Regions from separate parts of the Microlunatus sp. YIM B11417 genome, predicted to be linked through region 1. Evidence: predicted binding sites of a transcription regulator. Region 1 holds the regulator's gene; the other holds the start of a gene.

Region 1 (7,614 bases):
TACTCGACCACGGAGAGGTCGTGCGAGATGAACAGGTAGGTGAGCCGGAACTCCTCCTGAAGATCACGGAGCAGGTTGAGGATCTGGGCCCGGACCGAGACGTCGAGCGCCGACACCGCCTCGTCCGCGACCACCAGCCGCGGCTGCAGGATGAGCGCGCGGGCGATGTTGACCCGCTGTCGTTCACCGCCGGAGAACGCGTGCGGATAGCGGCGCAGGTAGTCGGGGCGCAGGCCGACCTTGCGGAGCATCTCGGCCACCCGGTCGTCGAGCTCGGAGCCGGACGCGATCTTGTGGGTGCGCAGCGGCTCGCCGACCAGGTCCCGCAGCGTCATCCGCGGATTCAAGGAGGAGAAGGGATCCTGGAAGATCAGCCGCACCTCGCGCTGGTAGTCGCGCAGCGCTTCGCCGCTCAGGTCGGGGACCTCGACCGTCGCCCCGGCGGCCGTGCGATAGCTCATCCGGCCGGACGTCGGCCGATGGCTCCGGACGATGCACCGGCCGAGCGTGGTCTTGCCGCAGCCGGACTCGCCGACCAGGCCGAGCGTCTCGCCCTCCGCGACCTCCAGGTCGACCCCGTCGACCGCCCGGAGCTGACCGACCGTCCGCTTGAAGACGCCCCGCCGGATCGGGAATGTCATCGACAGGTCGCCGACGGTGAGCAGCGGAGCAGTGGGTACGGACTCGCTCATCGCGTCGCCATCCTCGGGTCCGGACGGCCGGCGTCGTCGACGGCCGGGTCGTACAGGTGGCACTGGACCGTCGCATCGTCGGCCAGCCGGGTCGTCGCCGGGACGTTCTGTTCGCAGAAGCCGGCGATGGCCGCGTCGCAGCGCGGATGGTAGGAGCAGCCGACCGGCCGCCGTCCCGGGTGCGGCACCAGACCGGGGATGGCCTGCAGACGATGGCGGCGGTCCAGCCCGAAGGTGGGGATCGAGCGCAGCAGCGCGCGGGTGTACGGATGCGACGGCTGGTGGAAGATCCGCGACACCGGGCCGTACTCGACCACCTTGCCGAGGTACATCACCGCCACCTCGTCGGCGACCTCCGCCACCACCCCGAGGTCGTGGGTGATGAAGAGGATCGAAATCGCCAGGTCCTCCTTGAGCTCCAGCAGGAGGTCGAGGATCCGGGCCTGGGTCGTGACGTCGAGGGCGGTGGTGGGCTCGTCGGCGATCAGCAGCGCGGGCTGGCAGGCCAGCGCAATCGCGATCATGGCCCGCTGGCACAGCCCGCCGGACAACTGGAACGCGTAGGCGTCCATCCGGTCCTCGGGCCGCGGGATGCCGACCCGGCGGAGCTGTTCGACGCCGCGCTCCCGGGCCTCCTTCTTGGAGACCGGCTGGTGCAGCCGGATCGCCTCGACGATCTGATCACCGATCGTGTGCATCGGCGACAGCGACGCCATCGGCTCCTGGAAGACCATCGAGATCTCGTTGCCACGGATCCGGCGCATCGGCTCGCCGCGCGGATCCAGGCCGGCCAGGTCGACCGGCTCGCTCGTCCCGTCCCGGGACCAGAGGATCTGTCCGCCGATGTGCCGTCCGGGCGGATCGACGAGCCGGAGCACCGACCGGGCCGTGACCGACTTGCCGCAGCCGGACTCGCCGACCACGCAGACGACGCGGTTGCGGCCCACGGTGAGGTTCACTCCGTCGACCGCGGGCACGGTGCCTTCGCTGCCGACGAAGTGCGTCCTGAGGTCGACGAGATCGAGCAGGGGTCGGTCGTGGGTCATCGGATCCTCATCGCCGGTAGGGATCGGCGGCGTCGCGAAGCCCGTCGCCGAGGAAGTTGAGGGACAGGACCGCGATCACGACCGCGAGGCCCGGCACCAGCAGCCACGGCGCGTCGGCCAGCGTCCGTACGTTCTGGGCCTCCTGGAGCAACACGCCCCAGGACACGACCGGCGCCTGCAGGCCCAGGCCGAGGAAGCTCAACGCCGTCTCGGCCAGGATCATCCCCGGGATCGACAGGGTCAGCGACGCGATCAGGTGGCTGCTGAACGAGGGCAGCATGTGCCGGAAGATCGTCCGGGCCCGCCGCGAGCCGTCCAGCGTCGCCGCCTCGACGAACTGCTCCTCGCGCAACGACAGGAAGCGACCGCGGACGACCCGGGCCAGGTCGGTCCAGGCGATCATGGACAGGATGATCGTGATCGCGAAGTAGCGGGTCAGCGGTCCCCAGTCCGCCGGCAGCGCCGCCGCGAGCGCGAGCCAGAGCGGCAGGGTGGGGAAGGACATGAAGAACTCGACGATCCGCTGGATGATCATGTCGGTACGGCCGCCGACGTAGCCGGAGATCCCGCCGAGGGTGACCCCGATCAGGAACGCGATGGCGACCCCGACGAGCCCGATCGACATCGAGATCTGGGTGCCCAAGATCATTCTGGAGAGCAGGTCGTGGCCGGTCCGGTCGGCGCCGAGCAGGAACATCGGCTGCCCGGGCGTCACCGGGCCGATCAGGTGCCGGTCGGCCGGGATGAACCCGAACAGCCGGTACTCCTCGCCCTTGACCAGCAGCCCGACCGGGATCTTCTGATCCGGGTCCACCGTGTAGGTGAGCTTCAGCGTTTCCTTGTCCTGGACGCTGGTCAGGCCGTTGACGTACAGACCGACCTGGCCGGACTCGTCGACGAGGTGCAACTGCTGCGGCGGCGCGTAGGTGTAGTCGGGATGGAGGTGGCCGCTGGAGAACGGGGCCAGGAAGCCGGCGAACAGGGCGATCAGGTAGATGATCACGGTGATCACCAGGCCGGCGACGGCCATCCGATGCCGCCGGAAGCTCCAGAGGACGAGCTTCCACTGCGGCGCGACCGCGACCACGTCGTCCTGATCATGGTGGGGCACGGCGGCGGGAGCGGTGAGCAGTTGATCAGCCATGGCCGTACCTCACTCGGGGGTCGATCCAGGCCAGCAGCAGGTCGGACAGGAACGTGCCGACGACCGTGAGCACGCTGACGATGAAGAGCACGCTGCCGGCGAGGTACATGTCCTGGCTGAGCAGCGCCTGCAGCATCACCGGGCCGGTCGTCGGCAGGGACAGCACCTGGGCGACGATCACCTCGCCGGAGATCAGGGCCGGGAGCACCCAGCCGACGGTCGAGATGAACGGGTTGAGCGCCACCCGGAGCGGATACTTGATCACCAGCCGCCGCTCGTGGGCGCCCCGGGCGCGGGCCGCCACCACGTACGGCTTGCGCAGCTCGTCGAGCAGGTTGGCCCGCAGGATCCTGATCAGGCCCGCCGTGCCCGCGGTGCCCAGCACGACGACCGGAACCCAGAGATGGGAGAGCAGGTCCAAGATCTTGCCCAGGTTCCAGTCGGAGGACGCGAACTCGGGGGAGAACAGCCCGCCCAGGTCCTGACCGAACGCCTTGAAAGCGATGAACATCAAGATCAACGCCAGCAGGAAGTTCGGGATCGCCAGCCCGAGGAATCCGATCGTCGTGACGGCGTAGTCACCGATCGAGTACGGCTTGACGGCGGAGTAGACGCCGATCGGGAAGGCGACCGCCCAGGTGAAGAGCAGGGTGAGGATCGAGATGCCGATGGTCAGCGGCAGCCGGTCGGCCAGGAGGTCGGCGACCGGCCGGTTCCACTCGAAGGACTGGCCGAAGTCGCCGTGCAGCAGGATGCCGCCGATCCATTTCAGGTACTGCACGTGGATCGGGTCGTTGAGCCCGTACCGCGCCTCCAGGGCCTGCAGCTGGGCGTCGCCGATCGAGTCGCCCTGTGAGGCCAGCTGGGCCTGCAACGCGGTGAGGTAGTCGCCGGGCGGCAACTGGATGATCGCGAACGAGGCCACGGAGATGGCCAGCACCGTCACGACCATGAACGCGATCCGGCGGAGAACGTAGGTGATCACAGTGCGCCTGGGGCGAGGCCGAGGCCCGTCGCGGTCATCGCACAACTCCTTCGTCGTGGGTGATCCACATATGTAATTTGAGTCCTCATATGTAGACAGCTTCCAGAAACTTAGAATGTATGCTCGGTTCCGCACTGTCAACCCCGGACCCTCGGAAGGTGGACCGATGGACTATCGACCGGTCAAGTCGGCCGAACGCGCCATCCGGCTCCTCGAAGTCCTGGCCGCGTCGCCGGAACTGCTGACGCTCCCTGAACTGCAGGAGCGGCTGGGCTATCCCCGTTCGAGCCTGTACGCGCTGGTCCGCACCCTGCGCGATCTCGGCTGGATCGAGTCGGACTCGACGGGTTCGGCGTTCGGGATCGGTCCGGACGCGTTGAGCTCCGGCACCGCCTACCTGGACCGGGATCCGGCGACGACGTACGTCGCGAAGGCGCTGGATGCACTGTCCCGGGAGGTCGAGCACGCGGCGCACTACGCGCGGCGGGACGGGTCGTCGGTCCTCTATCTGGCCAGTCACGACTACGACGACGGGGTCTATTGCGCCTACCAGGTCGGGCGCCGGCGACCGGCCTACATGACCGCGCTGGGCAAGGCGTTGCTGGCCGAACTGACGCCGGCCGAGGTCGATGATCTGCTGCCCGAGCGTTTGACCGCCGCGACGGAGCACACGGTGACCGATCGCCGCCAGTTGCACCGACAGCTGGACCTGGCGAGGGATCGCGGCTGGGCCATGGAACGCGAGGAGGGCGTGCTCGGCATCGCGTGTGTCGCGACCGTCGTGAGCTACCGGATCCCGGCCACCGACGCGATGAGCTGCACGCTGCCGGTCGAGATCGCCGACCGGCCGGAGGAGTTGGCCAAGATCACCGACGCCCTGATCGACCATGCCCGGCGGCTGGAACGCACGCTGCGCTCGGAAGGGATCCGGTAGCCGAACCTGTGCCGGTCCTTGATCACGTCTTCGTGATCAAGGACCGGAGGGCGCGCAGATCAGGCGACCGCGACGAAGGAGTTCTGCGTCGTGCAGTGATCAGCCGAGCCGGCGGAGCACGGCGACGACCTTGCCGAGGATCGAGGCGTGGTTGCCGTCGATCGGGTCGTAGGCGGGGTTGTGCGGCATCAGCCAGACCTGGTTGCCGGTCCGCTTGAACGTCTTGACGGTCGCCTCGGTGTCCAGCAGGGCCGCGACGATGTCGCCGTTCTCGGCGGTCTGGGCCTTCCGGACCACCACCCAGTCGCCGTCACAGATGGCGGCGTCGACCATGGAGTCGCCGCGCACCTCGAGTAGGAAGAGCTCGCCGTCGCCGACCAGCTGGCGAGGCAGGGCGAACACGTCCTGCACCTGCTCGTCGGCCAGGATCGGGCCACCGGCCGCGATCCGGCCGAGGACGGGGACGTGCACGGGGGCGGGGAAGTTGTTGCCGACCTCCGACTCGTCGAAATCCGATTGGGTCGCCGAGGAGACCGGGCGGGCGACGGCGGCTGCGGCCGGATCGCCCGGCAGCAGCACTTCGAGCGCGCGCGGCCGGTTCGGGTCCCGGCGCAGGAAGCCCTTGGCCTCGAGCACCTTCAGCTGGTGCGCGACGCTCGACGAGCTGGCCAGCCCGACCGCGTCGCCCATCTCCCGGATGCTCGGCGGATAGCCCCGCGCCTCCACCGTCTCCTTGATCACCTCGAGCACCCGGCGCTGCCGCGGCGTCAGCCCGGCGGCGTCGATCGGGCCGTCGGGCAACGAGCTGACGGTCGCGCCGAGCTCGGCCGCGACGTCGGCGTCCCGCGGCCGCCCGCGACGGCGCGCCGGGGCGGTGGGGCTCTTCGACGCGTCGTCGGTCGCCCGCGACCGCGTCGCCGCCGGGCCCCGCTTCTTGTCCGATGCATTGTCGTCGCGCTTCGCCATGCACCTGACAGTAGAGAAGCGGTCCGACAAATTCAAACATCTGTTCGACCGGCGTGTCGGGTGATCGAACACCGGCGGTGCCGCACCCGGTTCGTCGTCCGGGTGGGACGGTCGGTGCTGTCCGTTCGCGAGTGGGGCGGGGGATCTGAAGGGGGTCGTCCCCCTTCGCTCGACCCACTGTCAGTGGTCGCTGATTGACTCGAATCCATCGGAAGACACACCCGAACACGCGTGCGAATGTGCTTGCTTTCGACGGCAGGACCTAGGCATTATCAAACACACGTTCTATCGAACATCAGTTCGAGCTGACAGAGGGAGAAGGCGATGGCGACAGCAGCCCTGATCGCGAATCCGACCCGGACTCGCGTTCGTCGTCCCAGCCGTGGTTCGGCCCGGCAGGTCCGGCCGGTGACGCAGCCGGTGACGGCGATCCGTGGCCCGCAGGTGCGGAAGACTCCGGTGGCCGGCGTGCGGTCCTGCCGGGACGCGGGTGTCGTCCCGGTGCGCGATCTGGACGTCCAGTGGCGGCTGACCAACCGCGGGATCGCGGTGATCATGGTCGTCGGGCTGCTGATCGCCGCCGCGGCGCTGACCGTGATCGGTGCGACCGTGGCGCGGGTGACCAGCGACGACTACCGGCCTACGGCCCACTCGGCCGTTCGCTGACCGACGGCCCAGCAGGATGATCGACGACGATGTCCTGCATGATCTTGTCGGCGAACGTCTGGCGCTTCTCGTCCCAGAGCGGCCAGAGATAGCCGATGTAGGCGGCGCCGTCGACGATGTGGACGATGTCCCGTAGGAACGCGTTGCCCGCGCCGATCGGCTGGCCGGTCTGCTCGCTGATCAACTTGATCTTCATCACGCGTTTGCCGAGTGACTGGCCGGTCCGGCCGGCGGTGATCCACCGGTTGTAGATCGCCCAGCCGATCGAGATCACCCAGAGCACGACGAGCACGACGATCCAGACCGTCAGGCCCGAGAAGTCCGGGCTGTACGTGCCGGAACCCTGAACGGACGTGATCATGGACATGATCACGTTCACGTAGCCGATCATGAACACGACCGTGTACAGCAACGCTGGGATCGAGTCGATCAGGTTCGCTCCGACCCGCTTGCCCCAGGACGCATAGCCCGTGCGGAGCTGCGGTCGCGGGGGAAACGGCATCGGGTACGGCTGCCCGCCGACCGGTGCCGGCGGCCCGGCCGGAGCCTGACCTGGCTGCGGCGCCGGGACCTGACCGTATGGCGAGGTCGGCGTTCCGGACTGGGGGAACGCGGGCGGTCCTGGTTGCGGGAACGCGGGCGGCCCCGAAGACGGGGGCGGACCGGGCTGGAACTGGGGCGGTTGCTGCTGCGCCGGTGCTGGCGCGGACTGCGACCACGACTGCTGTTGATCCGGGCTCCGGGCCAGGTCTGGACCGGGCGCCGCCCACGTGTTCTCGGCCGCTGGTGGCCCACCGAACGGGGGTTGATCCTGCGACGGTCCGGGCCCTGCCTGGGCGGGCCCGGAATCGACGGTGTCCGACGTCGGCCGGCTCCACGGACCCGGCTCAGCCTGCTCCGGCACCGGCAAATCCGGCGTGGGTTGGGACTGGTGGGGAGCGATTCGGGACGGTGCGGGCGCGGACTGCTCGGGTCCTGGCTGATCAGCCGGGCCCGCCTCGTCCTGCGCCGCGCCTTGTCTCGGGGCCGGCTCGGACTGCTGCGGCGGCCAGCCCGGCGAAGACGACTCAGGGCCGGCCGCCGGTTCTGTCGGCGCTCCCGGCTCGGGCCCGGTCGCGCCCTGCTCGGTCTCGGAGTCGGGCTGTCGCCCGGGTTCGGTCGGTGGTTGGCTCACCTCGCAC
Region 2 (7,614 bases), on a different contig from region 1:
TGCATCGGGCTGATGTCCTGTGCCTCGTCGACCAGGATGTGCGCGTACGTGTCGTGCGGGGTCGCGAACGGGTCCGGCTCGGACCGGTCGGCCAGCCGCTCCATCGTCGTGAACACCTCGGGCACGTCGTCGCCGCTCTCCAGGAACAGCGGGATCTCGACCGAGTTCGACTCCGGCACAGGCCCCAGCAGTGAGGCCAGCTCGTCCAGCAGTGCGCTGTCGGCGACCGACCAGTCCCGCCGCGCGGCCGGCACCGAGGTCAGCCGGGCGTAATCGGCGGCGAGCAGGTCCTGCTCGTGCCGGGACAGGTGGGAACCGGCGGCCCGGCCGAGCAGTGCCCGGTCGGCCAGCCGGGCCAGCGCGGCCGGGGCGCTGAGGGTCGGCCACCAGGCGGAGCTGAAGGTGTGGAACGCCGCGGTCGAGGTGACCGCGTCGTCGAAGTCCGGCCGGTCCAGGTCCAACTCGCGCGGCCGGCGCCGCCAGAGGGCCGTGAGCAGCGCGGTCTCGGCGGCGTCGCGGGCCTGGTTGAGCTTGTTGTGCGCCAGGACGTCGGTACGGATCCGGGCCAGCGTCGGTCCGTCGAGGGAGTAGACCACGCCGTCCACGGTCAGCCGGAGCTCGTCCGGCACGCCGGCCGGGGGTTCGGTGACCAGCCGGCGCAGCACCCGGACCATCCGCAGGCTGCCCTTGATCGCGGACAGCTCGGCCGGGTCGTGCCGGACCCCGGCGACGTCGACGACGTCGTTCGGCACGGTGCCGACCGAGCGCAGCGTCACCGACTCCTCGCCGAGCGAGGGGAGCACCCGCTCGATGTAGTTCATGAACACCTGGCTCGGCCCGACCACGAGCACGCCGCCGGACTCGAACCGGCGCCGGTTCGAGTAGAGCAGGTAGGCGGCCCGGTGCAGGGCGACCACCGTCTTGCCGGTGCCGGGACCGCCGCTGATCATGGTGAAGCCCTGCCAGGGTGCCCGGATCGCCTCGTCCTGCTCGGCCTGGATGGTGGCCACGATGTCGCGCATGTTGTGACCGCGGGCCCGGCTCAGCGCGGCCAGCAGGGCGCCGTCGCCGATCACGACCAGGTCGTCCGGCGCGTGCTCCGAGTCGAGCAGATCGTCCTCGATCCCGATCACCCTGGCGCCCTGGCAGCGCAGCACCCGGCGCCGGGTGACGTTCATCGGGTTGCTCGGCGTGGCCCGGTAGAAGGCCGCCGCGGCCGGCGCCCGCCAGTCGATCACCAGCGGCTCGTAGTCGGCGTCCCGGACCCCGATCCGGCCGATGTAGCGGGCCTCGGCGTCCACGTGGTCGAGCCGGCCGAAGACCAGGCCCTCGTGCTCGGCGTCCAACGTGGCCAGCCGCTTGGCGGCCTGGAAGGCGAAGATGTCCCGTTCCAGGAGCCCGGTGCCGTCCTCCTCCCGGACGTAGCTGGACCGGTCCGACTGATAGAGCGACCGCCCTTCGGCGGCGACCAGTCGGGCCGACCGGGAGGCGACATCGAGTCGCTGATAGACCTTGTCGACGTGGGCCTGCTCCGCGGCGAGCTCGCGGTCCAGGACGGCAGCCGCCTCCTGGTCCGAGGGTACGGATTCCGGCGCCGCGGTGTCCGACGATGAAGTCAAAAGCGTGTCCTTACCCGAGTGACGAAACACTCCAGTCTACAAACGATCCGACGTCAGGTCGTCATGACAGGCGTACGAGGCGAGGGCGCCGGACAGCAGGGTCTGGGACAGGCCCGGTCCGGCCGCGGAGAACGGGCCTGCCTGGTAGAGCCGGGGCAGCGGGCCCCGGATCGGCGGCCGGACCAGCCAGCTGCCGAAGCCCTGCCAGGCCAGGCCGCGGCTCCAGTCCGGGCGGGGCCGGGCGTAGTCGTAGCTGAGCTCGACCATGGTGTCGCCGGCCGGCCGGACCACCGTGACGAGCGGCCCGGCGCCGGCCCGGTGCTCGACGGACTCGGTGAGTTGGCCGGTCACCGGTCCCGGCAGCCGGGTCGCGGTGACGGTCGGGGCCAGGGCCGGCCGCAGCCGGGCCAGCGTGGCCCGCTGCAGCGGCAGGTCGACGCCGGCCAGGAGTTGATCAAGGAGCCGGGGCGGGTCCACCGTGCTGATCACCGCGGCCGCGCGGACCGGGCCGGTCCCGGTGATCACGCCCGCCGCCCGGCCGGAGTCGATCATGATCTTGGTCGCCTCGCCGTCGATCATGGTCACCCGGCGGGTCGTCAGCCGGCCTGTCAGAGCCTCGACCAGGGCCGAGGTGCGTCCCGTCTCGGTGCCGTCGGTGCGGCGCATCGTCCAGCGTCCGAAGCGGCGCAGGACGGCCAGGTCGACCGCGCTGTGGGCCGGGGTGGAGCTCGGCACGGACCCTTGCAGATAAGCGACATCGCGGACCAGGGCAGTCAGTGCGGGATGTCCCTGCCGGTCGGCCAGGCGGTCCAGGCCGAGCCTGCTCCTCAAGATCGTCTCGACCCGCCGGGTCAGTTGGAACCGTCCGTGCAGCTCCGACTCCAGCCCCAGCGGCCGGAGGGTCTGCCAGACCTCGTCAAGATCATCGAGCAGATCCCGCCAGCGGTCCGCCGCCGCGCTGCCGTACGTCTCGGAGAGTGCCGCGTACTGTTCGCCGCGGTCGGTCGGCAACCGGAGCTCGCTGCCGTCCGGGAACCGGTGCAGTGCCGGTGGTGCCGGCGCCAGCTCCCAGCCGGTCCGGGCCAGTTCGGCGTCCAGCGGCCGGCCGCTCTTGCGGAACAGGTCCCGCCAGGCCGCCGGCAGGGTGAGCACCGCCGGGGCGTCGTCCACCACCGGGCCGGACGGATCGTCCAGTGGGCGGCCGGCCCAGGTCCCGCCCACCGGCAGGCCGTCGCTGACCAGGGCGACCCGGTGTCCCGCCTTGGCCAGTCGGGCCGCCGCGGCGAGCCCCGCGATGGTCGCTCCGATCACGATCACGTCGAAGTCGGCGTCCGGCCCGGCTGGCATGGCACCGTCCTATCAGAGCCCGTCCCGGGCCTCCGCCGTCAGGTCCAGCGGACCACCTCGTCGTGCTCGAGCCGCGGCAGCCGCGGGTACCAGGCGTCGGAGTTCTCGGGGTGGCCGATGTTGACCACCAGCGTGGAGGTCCAGCCGCCGTCCGGGAAGAACTCGGCGTCCAGTCCGACCGCGTCGAAGCCGCCCATCGGGCCGGCGCCGAGGCCGACCGCGCGGACGGCCAGGATGAAGTAGCCCGCCTGCAGCGCGCCGTTGAAGCGGCCCAGCTGCTCCCGTACCGGCGGGTTCTCGGCCAGTTCGTGACGCAGCTCGGCCCGGAACGGGGCGACCCGCGGGATGTGCTCGTGGAAGCCGTTGTCGACCGCGAGCAGGGCGACGGCCGGCGCGGCCAGGGTCTTGGCCCGGTTGCCCTCGTGCAGGTGCCGGACCAGCCGTTCCCGCGCCTCCCGGGACTGTACGTAGACCAACCGCAGCGGCTGGATGTTGACCGCGGTGGGTGCCCACCGGGCCAGGTTCCAGATCTCGGCGAGCTGATCGTCGGTGACCGGGGTCGGGGCGAACGCGTTGATCGTGTGCGCGCCGGTGAACAGCTTCTCCAGCGCGGCGTCGTCGAGCCGTCCGGTGGTCGCCGGGTCGGTCAGCAGCTCGGTCATGATAGTTATCTCCAAGTCACTAGGAAATTACAAGTACCACCGGGAATGATAGTCCGCCGGGTACAGTGGCTGACATGGCGCCGACAGGTGAGATCCCTCACGAGGAACACGGTTGCGACGAGGCGTTGGCGCGCGCCTTCCAGTTCCTCGGCAAGCGCTGGAACGGGGTCCTGCTGGGCACCCTGATGGGTGGCGCGGCCGGCTTCGCCGAGTTGCGCCGGGCGATTCCCGGGATCAGTGACTCCGTGTTGTCCGATCGGCTCTCCGAGCTGTCCGGTGCCGGGCTCGTGCAGCGCACGGTGCGGGAAGGCCCGCCGGTCACCGTGGGCTACCGGCTGACGGCTGCCGGCGAGGCGCTGCTGCCCGCGCTGGAGGAACTGATGGTGTGGTCCCGGCAGCACCTGACGGACGAGCGGTGCCAGGCTGCGACCCGGAAACGCGGGACGGCCCGGGCAGCCGCCGAGTAGCCTGCCGCCATGGCAGACCTCGAACCGGTCGACGAAGAGTGGCAGCGCGGACTCGGCGTGGTGGCGCATCCGGATGATCTCGAATTCGGTGCGGCGGCCGCGATCGCGCGCTGGACCGACCAGGGCAAGCACCTCTCCTATGTCATGGTGACCAGCGGCGAGGCCGGCATCGACTCGATGACGCCGGACGAATGCCGGCGGGTCCGGGAGGCCGAGCAGATCGAGTCGGCCCGCATCGTCGGTGTGGAGACCGTCGAGTTCCTGGGGCTGCCGGACGGGATTCTGGAGTACGGGATCGGCCTCCGGGCGGCCATCTGCCGGACGATCCGCCAGCATCGGCCGGAGGTCGTGATCACGGCGAACTTCCGGGATACCTGGGGCGGCCGGGCGCTCAACCAGGCCGACCACATCGCCACCGGCCGCGCGGTGCTGGATGCGGCCCGGGACGCCGGCAACCGGTGGATCTTCGCCGACCAGCTGACCGACGGGCTGGAGCCCTGGGGCGGGGTACGCCAGGTGCTGGCCTCGGGCTCGCCGGAGGCCGAGCACGCCGTGGACACCACGGCGACCTTCGAGCGCGGCGTCGCCTCGCTCAAGGCGCATGCGGCCTACATCGACGGGCTGGGCTGGGAGTTCGATCCCGAGGAGTTCCTGGAGGGGTTCTCACGGCCGGCCGGGGCCCGGCTGGGCACCACGTTCGCGGCGCCGTTCGAGGTCTACTCGCTCGCCTTCGGCGGCTGATCCGAAGGTCTCCTGGTTCGGTCCTTGACGGACTGTCAGTGCCCGGGTGTAGATTGATCCTTGTTCGAACACGCGTTCGATATCGATACTTGGGGAAGGATCGCGTACGCGAGTTCGGCACAGCGCCGTGTTCGCGGCACGCGCTCTGGCTCGCCTTGGCGTGGATGGACTCGACCCCCGTCCACGCCAAGGCCGCCACTCACCCGGGTCGAGCCTCCCTGCTCCCGAACTGCGCCCCGAAACAGGAACCCCTGACATGCCCCTGCCTGCGACCGCCCTCGTCTCCGACCCGACCGAACGCACTCTGCCCGGCCAGCCCGTGCTGTCGGGCTCCTTCCCGCGCGCCGACCATGATCGACTTCCGGCCGCGCTGCGGTCCGACCTGCACCGGATCGAGGGCACCCTGCTGGAGGCCGAGCTGGCCGGCCGGCCGAGCGAGCGCTATCTCGCGGCACACCTGGCGGCGCTGCGGACCGGGGCGCTGATCGTCCGGCTGCGCTCGGCCCAGGTGCGGTTCCCGAGTCACCTCTGGTCCCTGGTCGCGGCGGTCGCACCGGAGTACGCGGAGTGGGCGGCCTTCTTCGCCGCCACCGAAGGCAAACGGGAAGCCGTCCGGTCCGGCGCGACCTCGATCGTCAGCGAGCGGGAGGCGGCCGATCTGCTGCGCGACGCCGGTCTGTTCTACCAGCAGGTGTACACCCGGCTCGGCCCGGAGCCGTCGGCACGGGACCGGTCATGATCATCGGCTCGGCGCGGCGGGTGCGGCCGCCCGGCGGTCGCCGGGTCGTCGGCACTAGGCTTCCTCCCACCACGAGGCTGCCGAGTGTTTCGGCGGAAGGAGGGCGGCATGGCGACCCGCGCCACGACGCACCGCGCCAAGCGCCGCCTGCCGGTGACCCAGGCGCTGCTGCTGCAGATCCTCGACGCCCAGCTCGCCGAACTGGACGGCGAGGGGGCGCGGACCGTGGTCGACCTGGGCGGCGGAACCGGCGGCGTGGCGACCGCGCTGGCCGAACGCGGCCACCGGGTCACCGTCATCGACCCCAGTCCGGACGCGCTGGCCTCGCTGGAGCGCCGGACCGCGGAACTGGGCCTGGCCGACCGGATCAGCGGGCTGCAGGGCGACGCCGGCACGCTGGCCGACCTGGTCGCTCCCGGCACCGTCGACCTGGTCCTGTGCCATCGGGTCCTGGACGTCGTGGACAACCCGGCCGACGCGCTGACCGAGGTGGCCCGGGTGCTCCGGCCCGGCGGCAGACTCAGCCTGCTGGTGCCGCAGCGGCACGCCCTGGTGCTCTCGCACGCCCTTGCCGGGCACATCGCCCTGGCCCGGGAGGTGCTGGCGGACCGCAGTCGGTTCGATCATGCCTCGACGCTGGAACTGGTCCGGCAGGCCGGCCTGGAGGTCGTCGCCGAGCACGGGCTCGGCGCGGCGGCGGACCACGTCGCCGAAGCGGTGGTGGAGTCGGCGGCGGGGGCGTACGCGGAGCTGCTCGCGCTGGAGACCGACCTGAGCACCGACCCCGCGTTCCGGCCCATCGCGCCGTCCCTGCACGTCTCGGCGCGCCGCGCGGACTGACCCGGCCGCCCGCCCCGAGGTCCGGCGGTGATCGCCGATGGCGGTGATCCTCCACGTCGACATGGACGCGTTCTTCGCCTCGGTCTCGATGCGGCGGCGCCCTGAACTGCGCGGCAGCCCGGTGGTCGTCGGCGGCTATCCGCGGGGCGTGGTGCTGTCGGCCAACTACGAGGCGCGGGCGTACGGGATCCGGTCCGGCATGCCGTCCGGCCGGGCCAAGCGGCTCTGCCCGACGCTCAACTTCATCGACCCGACCTACGACGACTTCTCGTCGGTGGCGAAGGGGATCGTGGCCGTCTTCCAGACCGTCACGCCGATCGTGGAGGCGGCGTCGATCGACGAGGCCTACCTCGATCTCGCCGGGGCGCGGCACCGGTTCAGCTCGCCGTACGCGATCGGGGAGTACGTCCGGGCGATGGTCTGCGACGAGCAGCAGATCACCTGCTCGGTCGGCATCGGGCCGTCCAAGTTCGTCGCCAAGATGGCCTCCCGGGCGGCCAAGCCGGACGGGCTGATCGAGGTGCCGCCGGCGCGGGTGGCCGACTTCCTGCACCCGATGCCGGTGGACGCGATGTTCGGCGTCGGCCCGCCGACCGCGGAGAAGCTGCACCGGCTCGGCATCCGTACCATCGCCGACCTGGCGCGCACCCCGCCCGGCGCGCTCCGGCAGACGTTCGGCCCGCACCTGTCGCACCAGCTGGTCGAGCTCGCCTGGGGCCGGGACCGGACCCGGGTCGTGCCGGCGGTGCCGGAACGCGGCGTCGGCTCCCAGGAGACGTTCGGCTCCGACACCGAGGATCCCACCGTGGTCCGGCGCGAGCTGCTGCGGATGGCCGCGAAGACGGCGCGCCGGATGCGGCGGGCCGGTTATCTCGGCCGCACGGTGACGATGTCGATCCGGTTCGCCGACTTCCGCACCCTGACCCGGTCGTCCACGCTGGCGACGCCGACCGACGTGACCGACGAGATCTACGCGGCGGCGCTCGCCCTGCTGGACCGGCTCGGGCTGGACCAGGCCCGGATCCGGCGGGTCGGCATCAAGGTCGGCGGCCTGGTCCCGGCCGAACGGGCCGAGCGGCAGCCCTTCCTCGACGACCCGGAGTTCGGCTGGCGCGAGGCCGAGCGTGCCGTCGACGCCGCCGTCGGAAGATTCGGTCCGAAGGCCGTCCAGCGTGCCGTCCTGGCCGCCCCGCGGAACT

Evidence for each region. The regulator LexA, encoded in region 1, represses DNA repair genes until DNA is damaged. The targets are predictions, from matches to a motif close to TCGAACANNTGTTCGA.
Region 2: a site for LexA is predicted at 4,901-4,916, ahead of AC6CCG_RS09935 (SAV_6107 family HEPN domain-containing protein). Genes of this name have one in related genera too.

The regions. Positions count from the first base shown of each region.
Region 1 covers NZ_JCAMPJ010000003.1:345,490-353,103, forward strand. The annotation lists gene AC6CCG_RS16765 (ABC transporter ATP-binding protein) at 1-692, opposite strand, end outside; gene AC6CCG_RS16770 (ABC transporter ATP-binding protein) at 689-1,738, opposite strand; gene AC6CCG_RS16775 (ABC transporter permease) at 1,746-2,882, opposite strand; gene AC6CCG_RS16780 (ABC transporter permease) at 2,875-3,867, opposite strand; gene AC6CCG_RS16785 (IclR family transcriptional regulator) at 4,034-4,801, shown strand; gene lexA (transcriptional repressor LexA) at 4,901-5,767, opposite strand; gene AC6CCG_RS16795 (hypothetical protein) at 6,092-6,433, shown strand; gene AC6CCG_RS16800 (RDD family protein) at 6,408-6,935, opposite strand.
Region 2 covers NZ_JCAMPJ010000001.1:1,996,677-2,004,290, forward strand. The annotation lists gene AC6CCG_RS09910 (HelD family protein) at 1-1,619, opposite strand, end outside; gene AC6CCG_RS09915 (FAD-dependent oxidoreductase) at 1,656-2,966, opposite strand; gene AC6CCG_RS09920 (malonic semialdehyde reductase) at 3,005-3,628, opposite strand; gene AC6CCG_RS09925 (winged helix-turn-helix transcriptional regulator) at 3,703-4,095, shown strand; gene AC6CCG_RS09930 (PIG-L deacetylase family protein) at 4,105-4,836, shown strand; gene AC6CCG_RS09935 (SAV_6107 family HEPN domain-containing protein) at 5,093-5,575, shown strand; gene AC6CCG_RS09940 (methyltransferase domain-containing protein) at 5,684-6,415, shown strand; gene dinB (DNA polymerase IV) at 6,453-7,614, shown strand, end outside.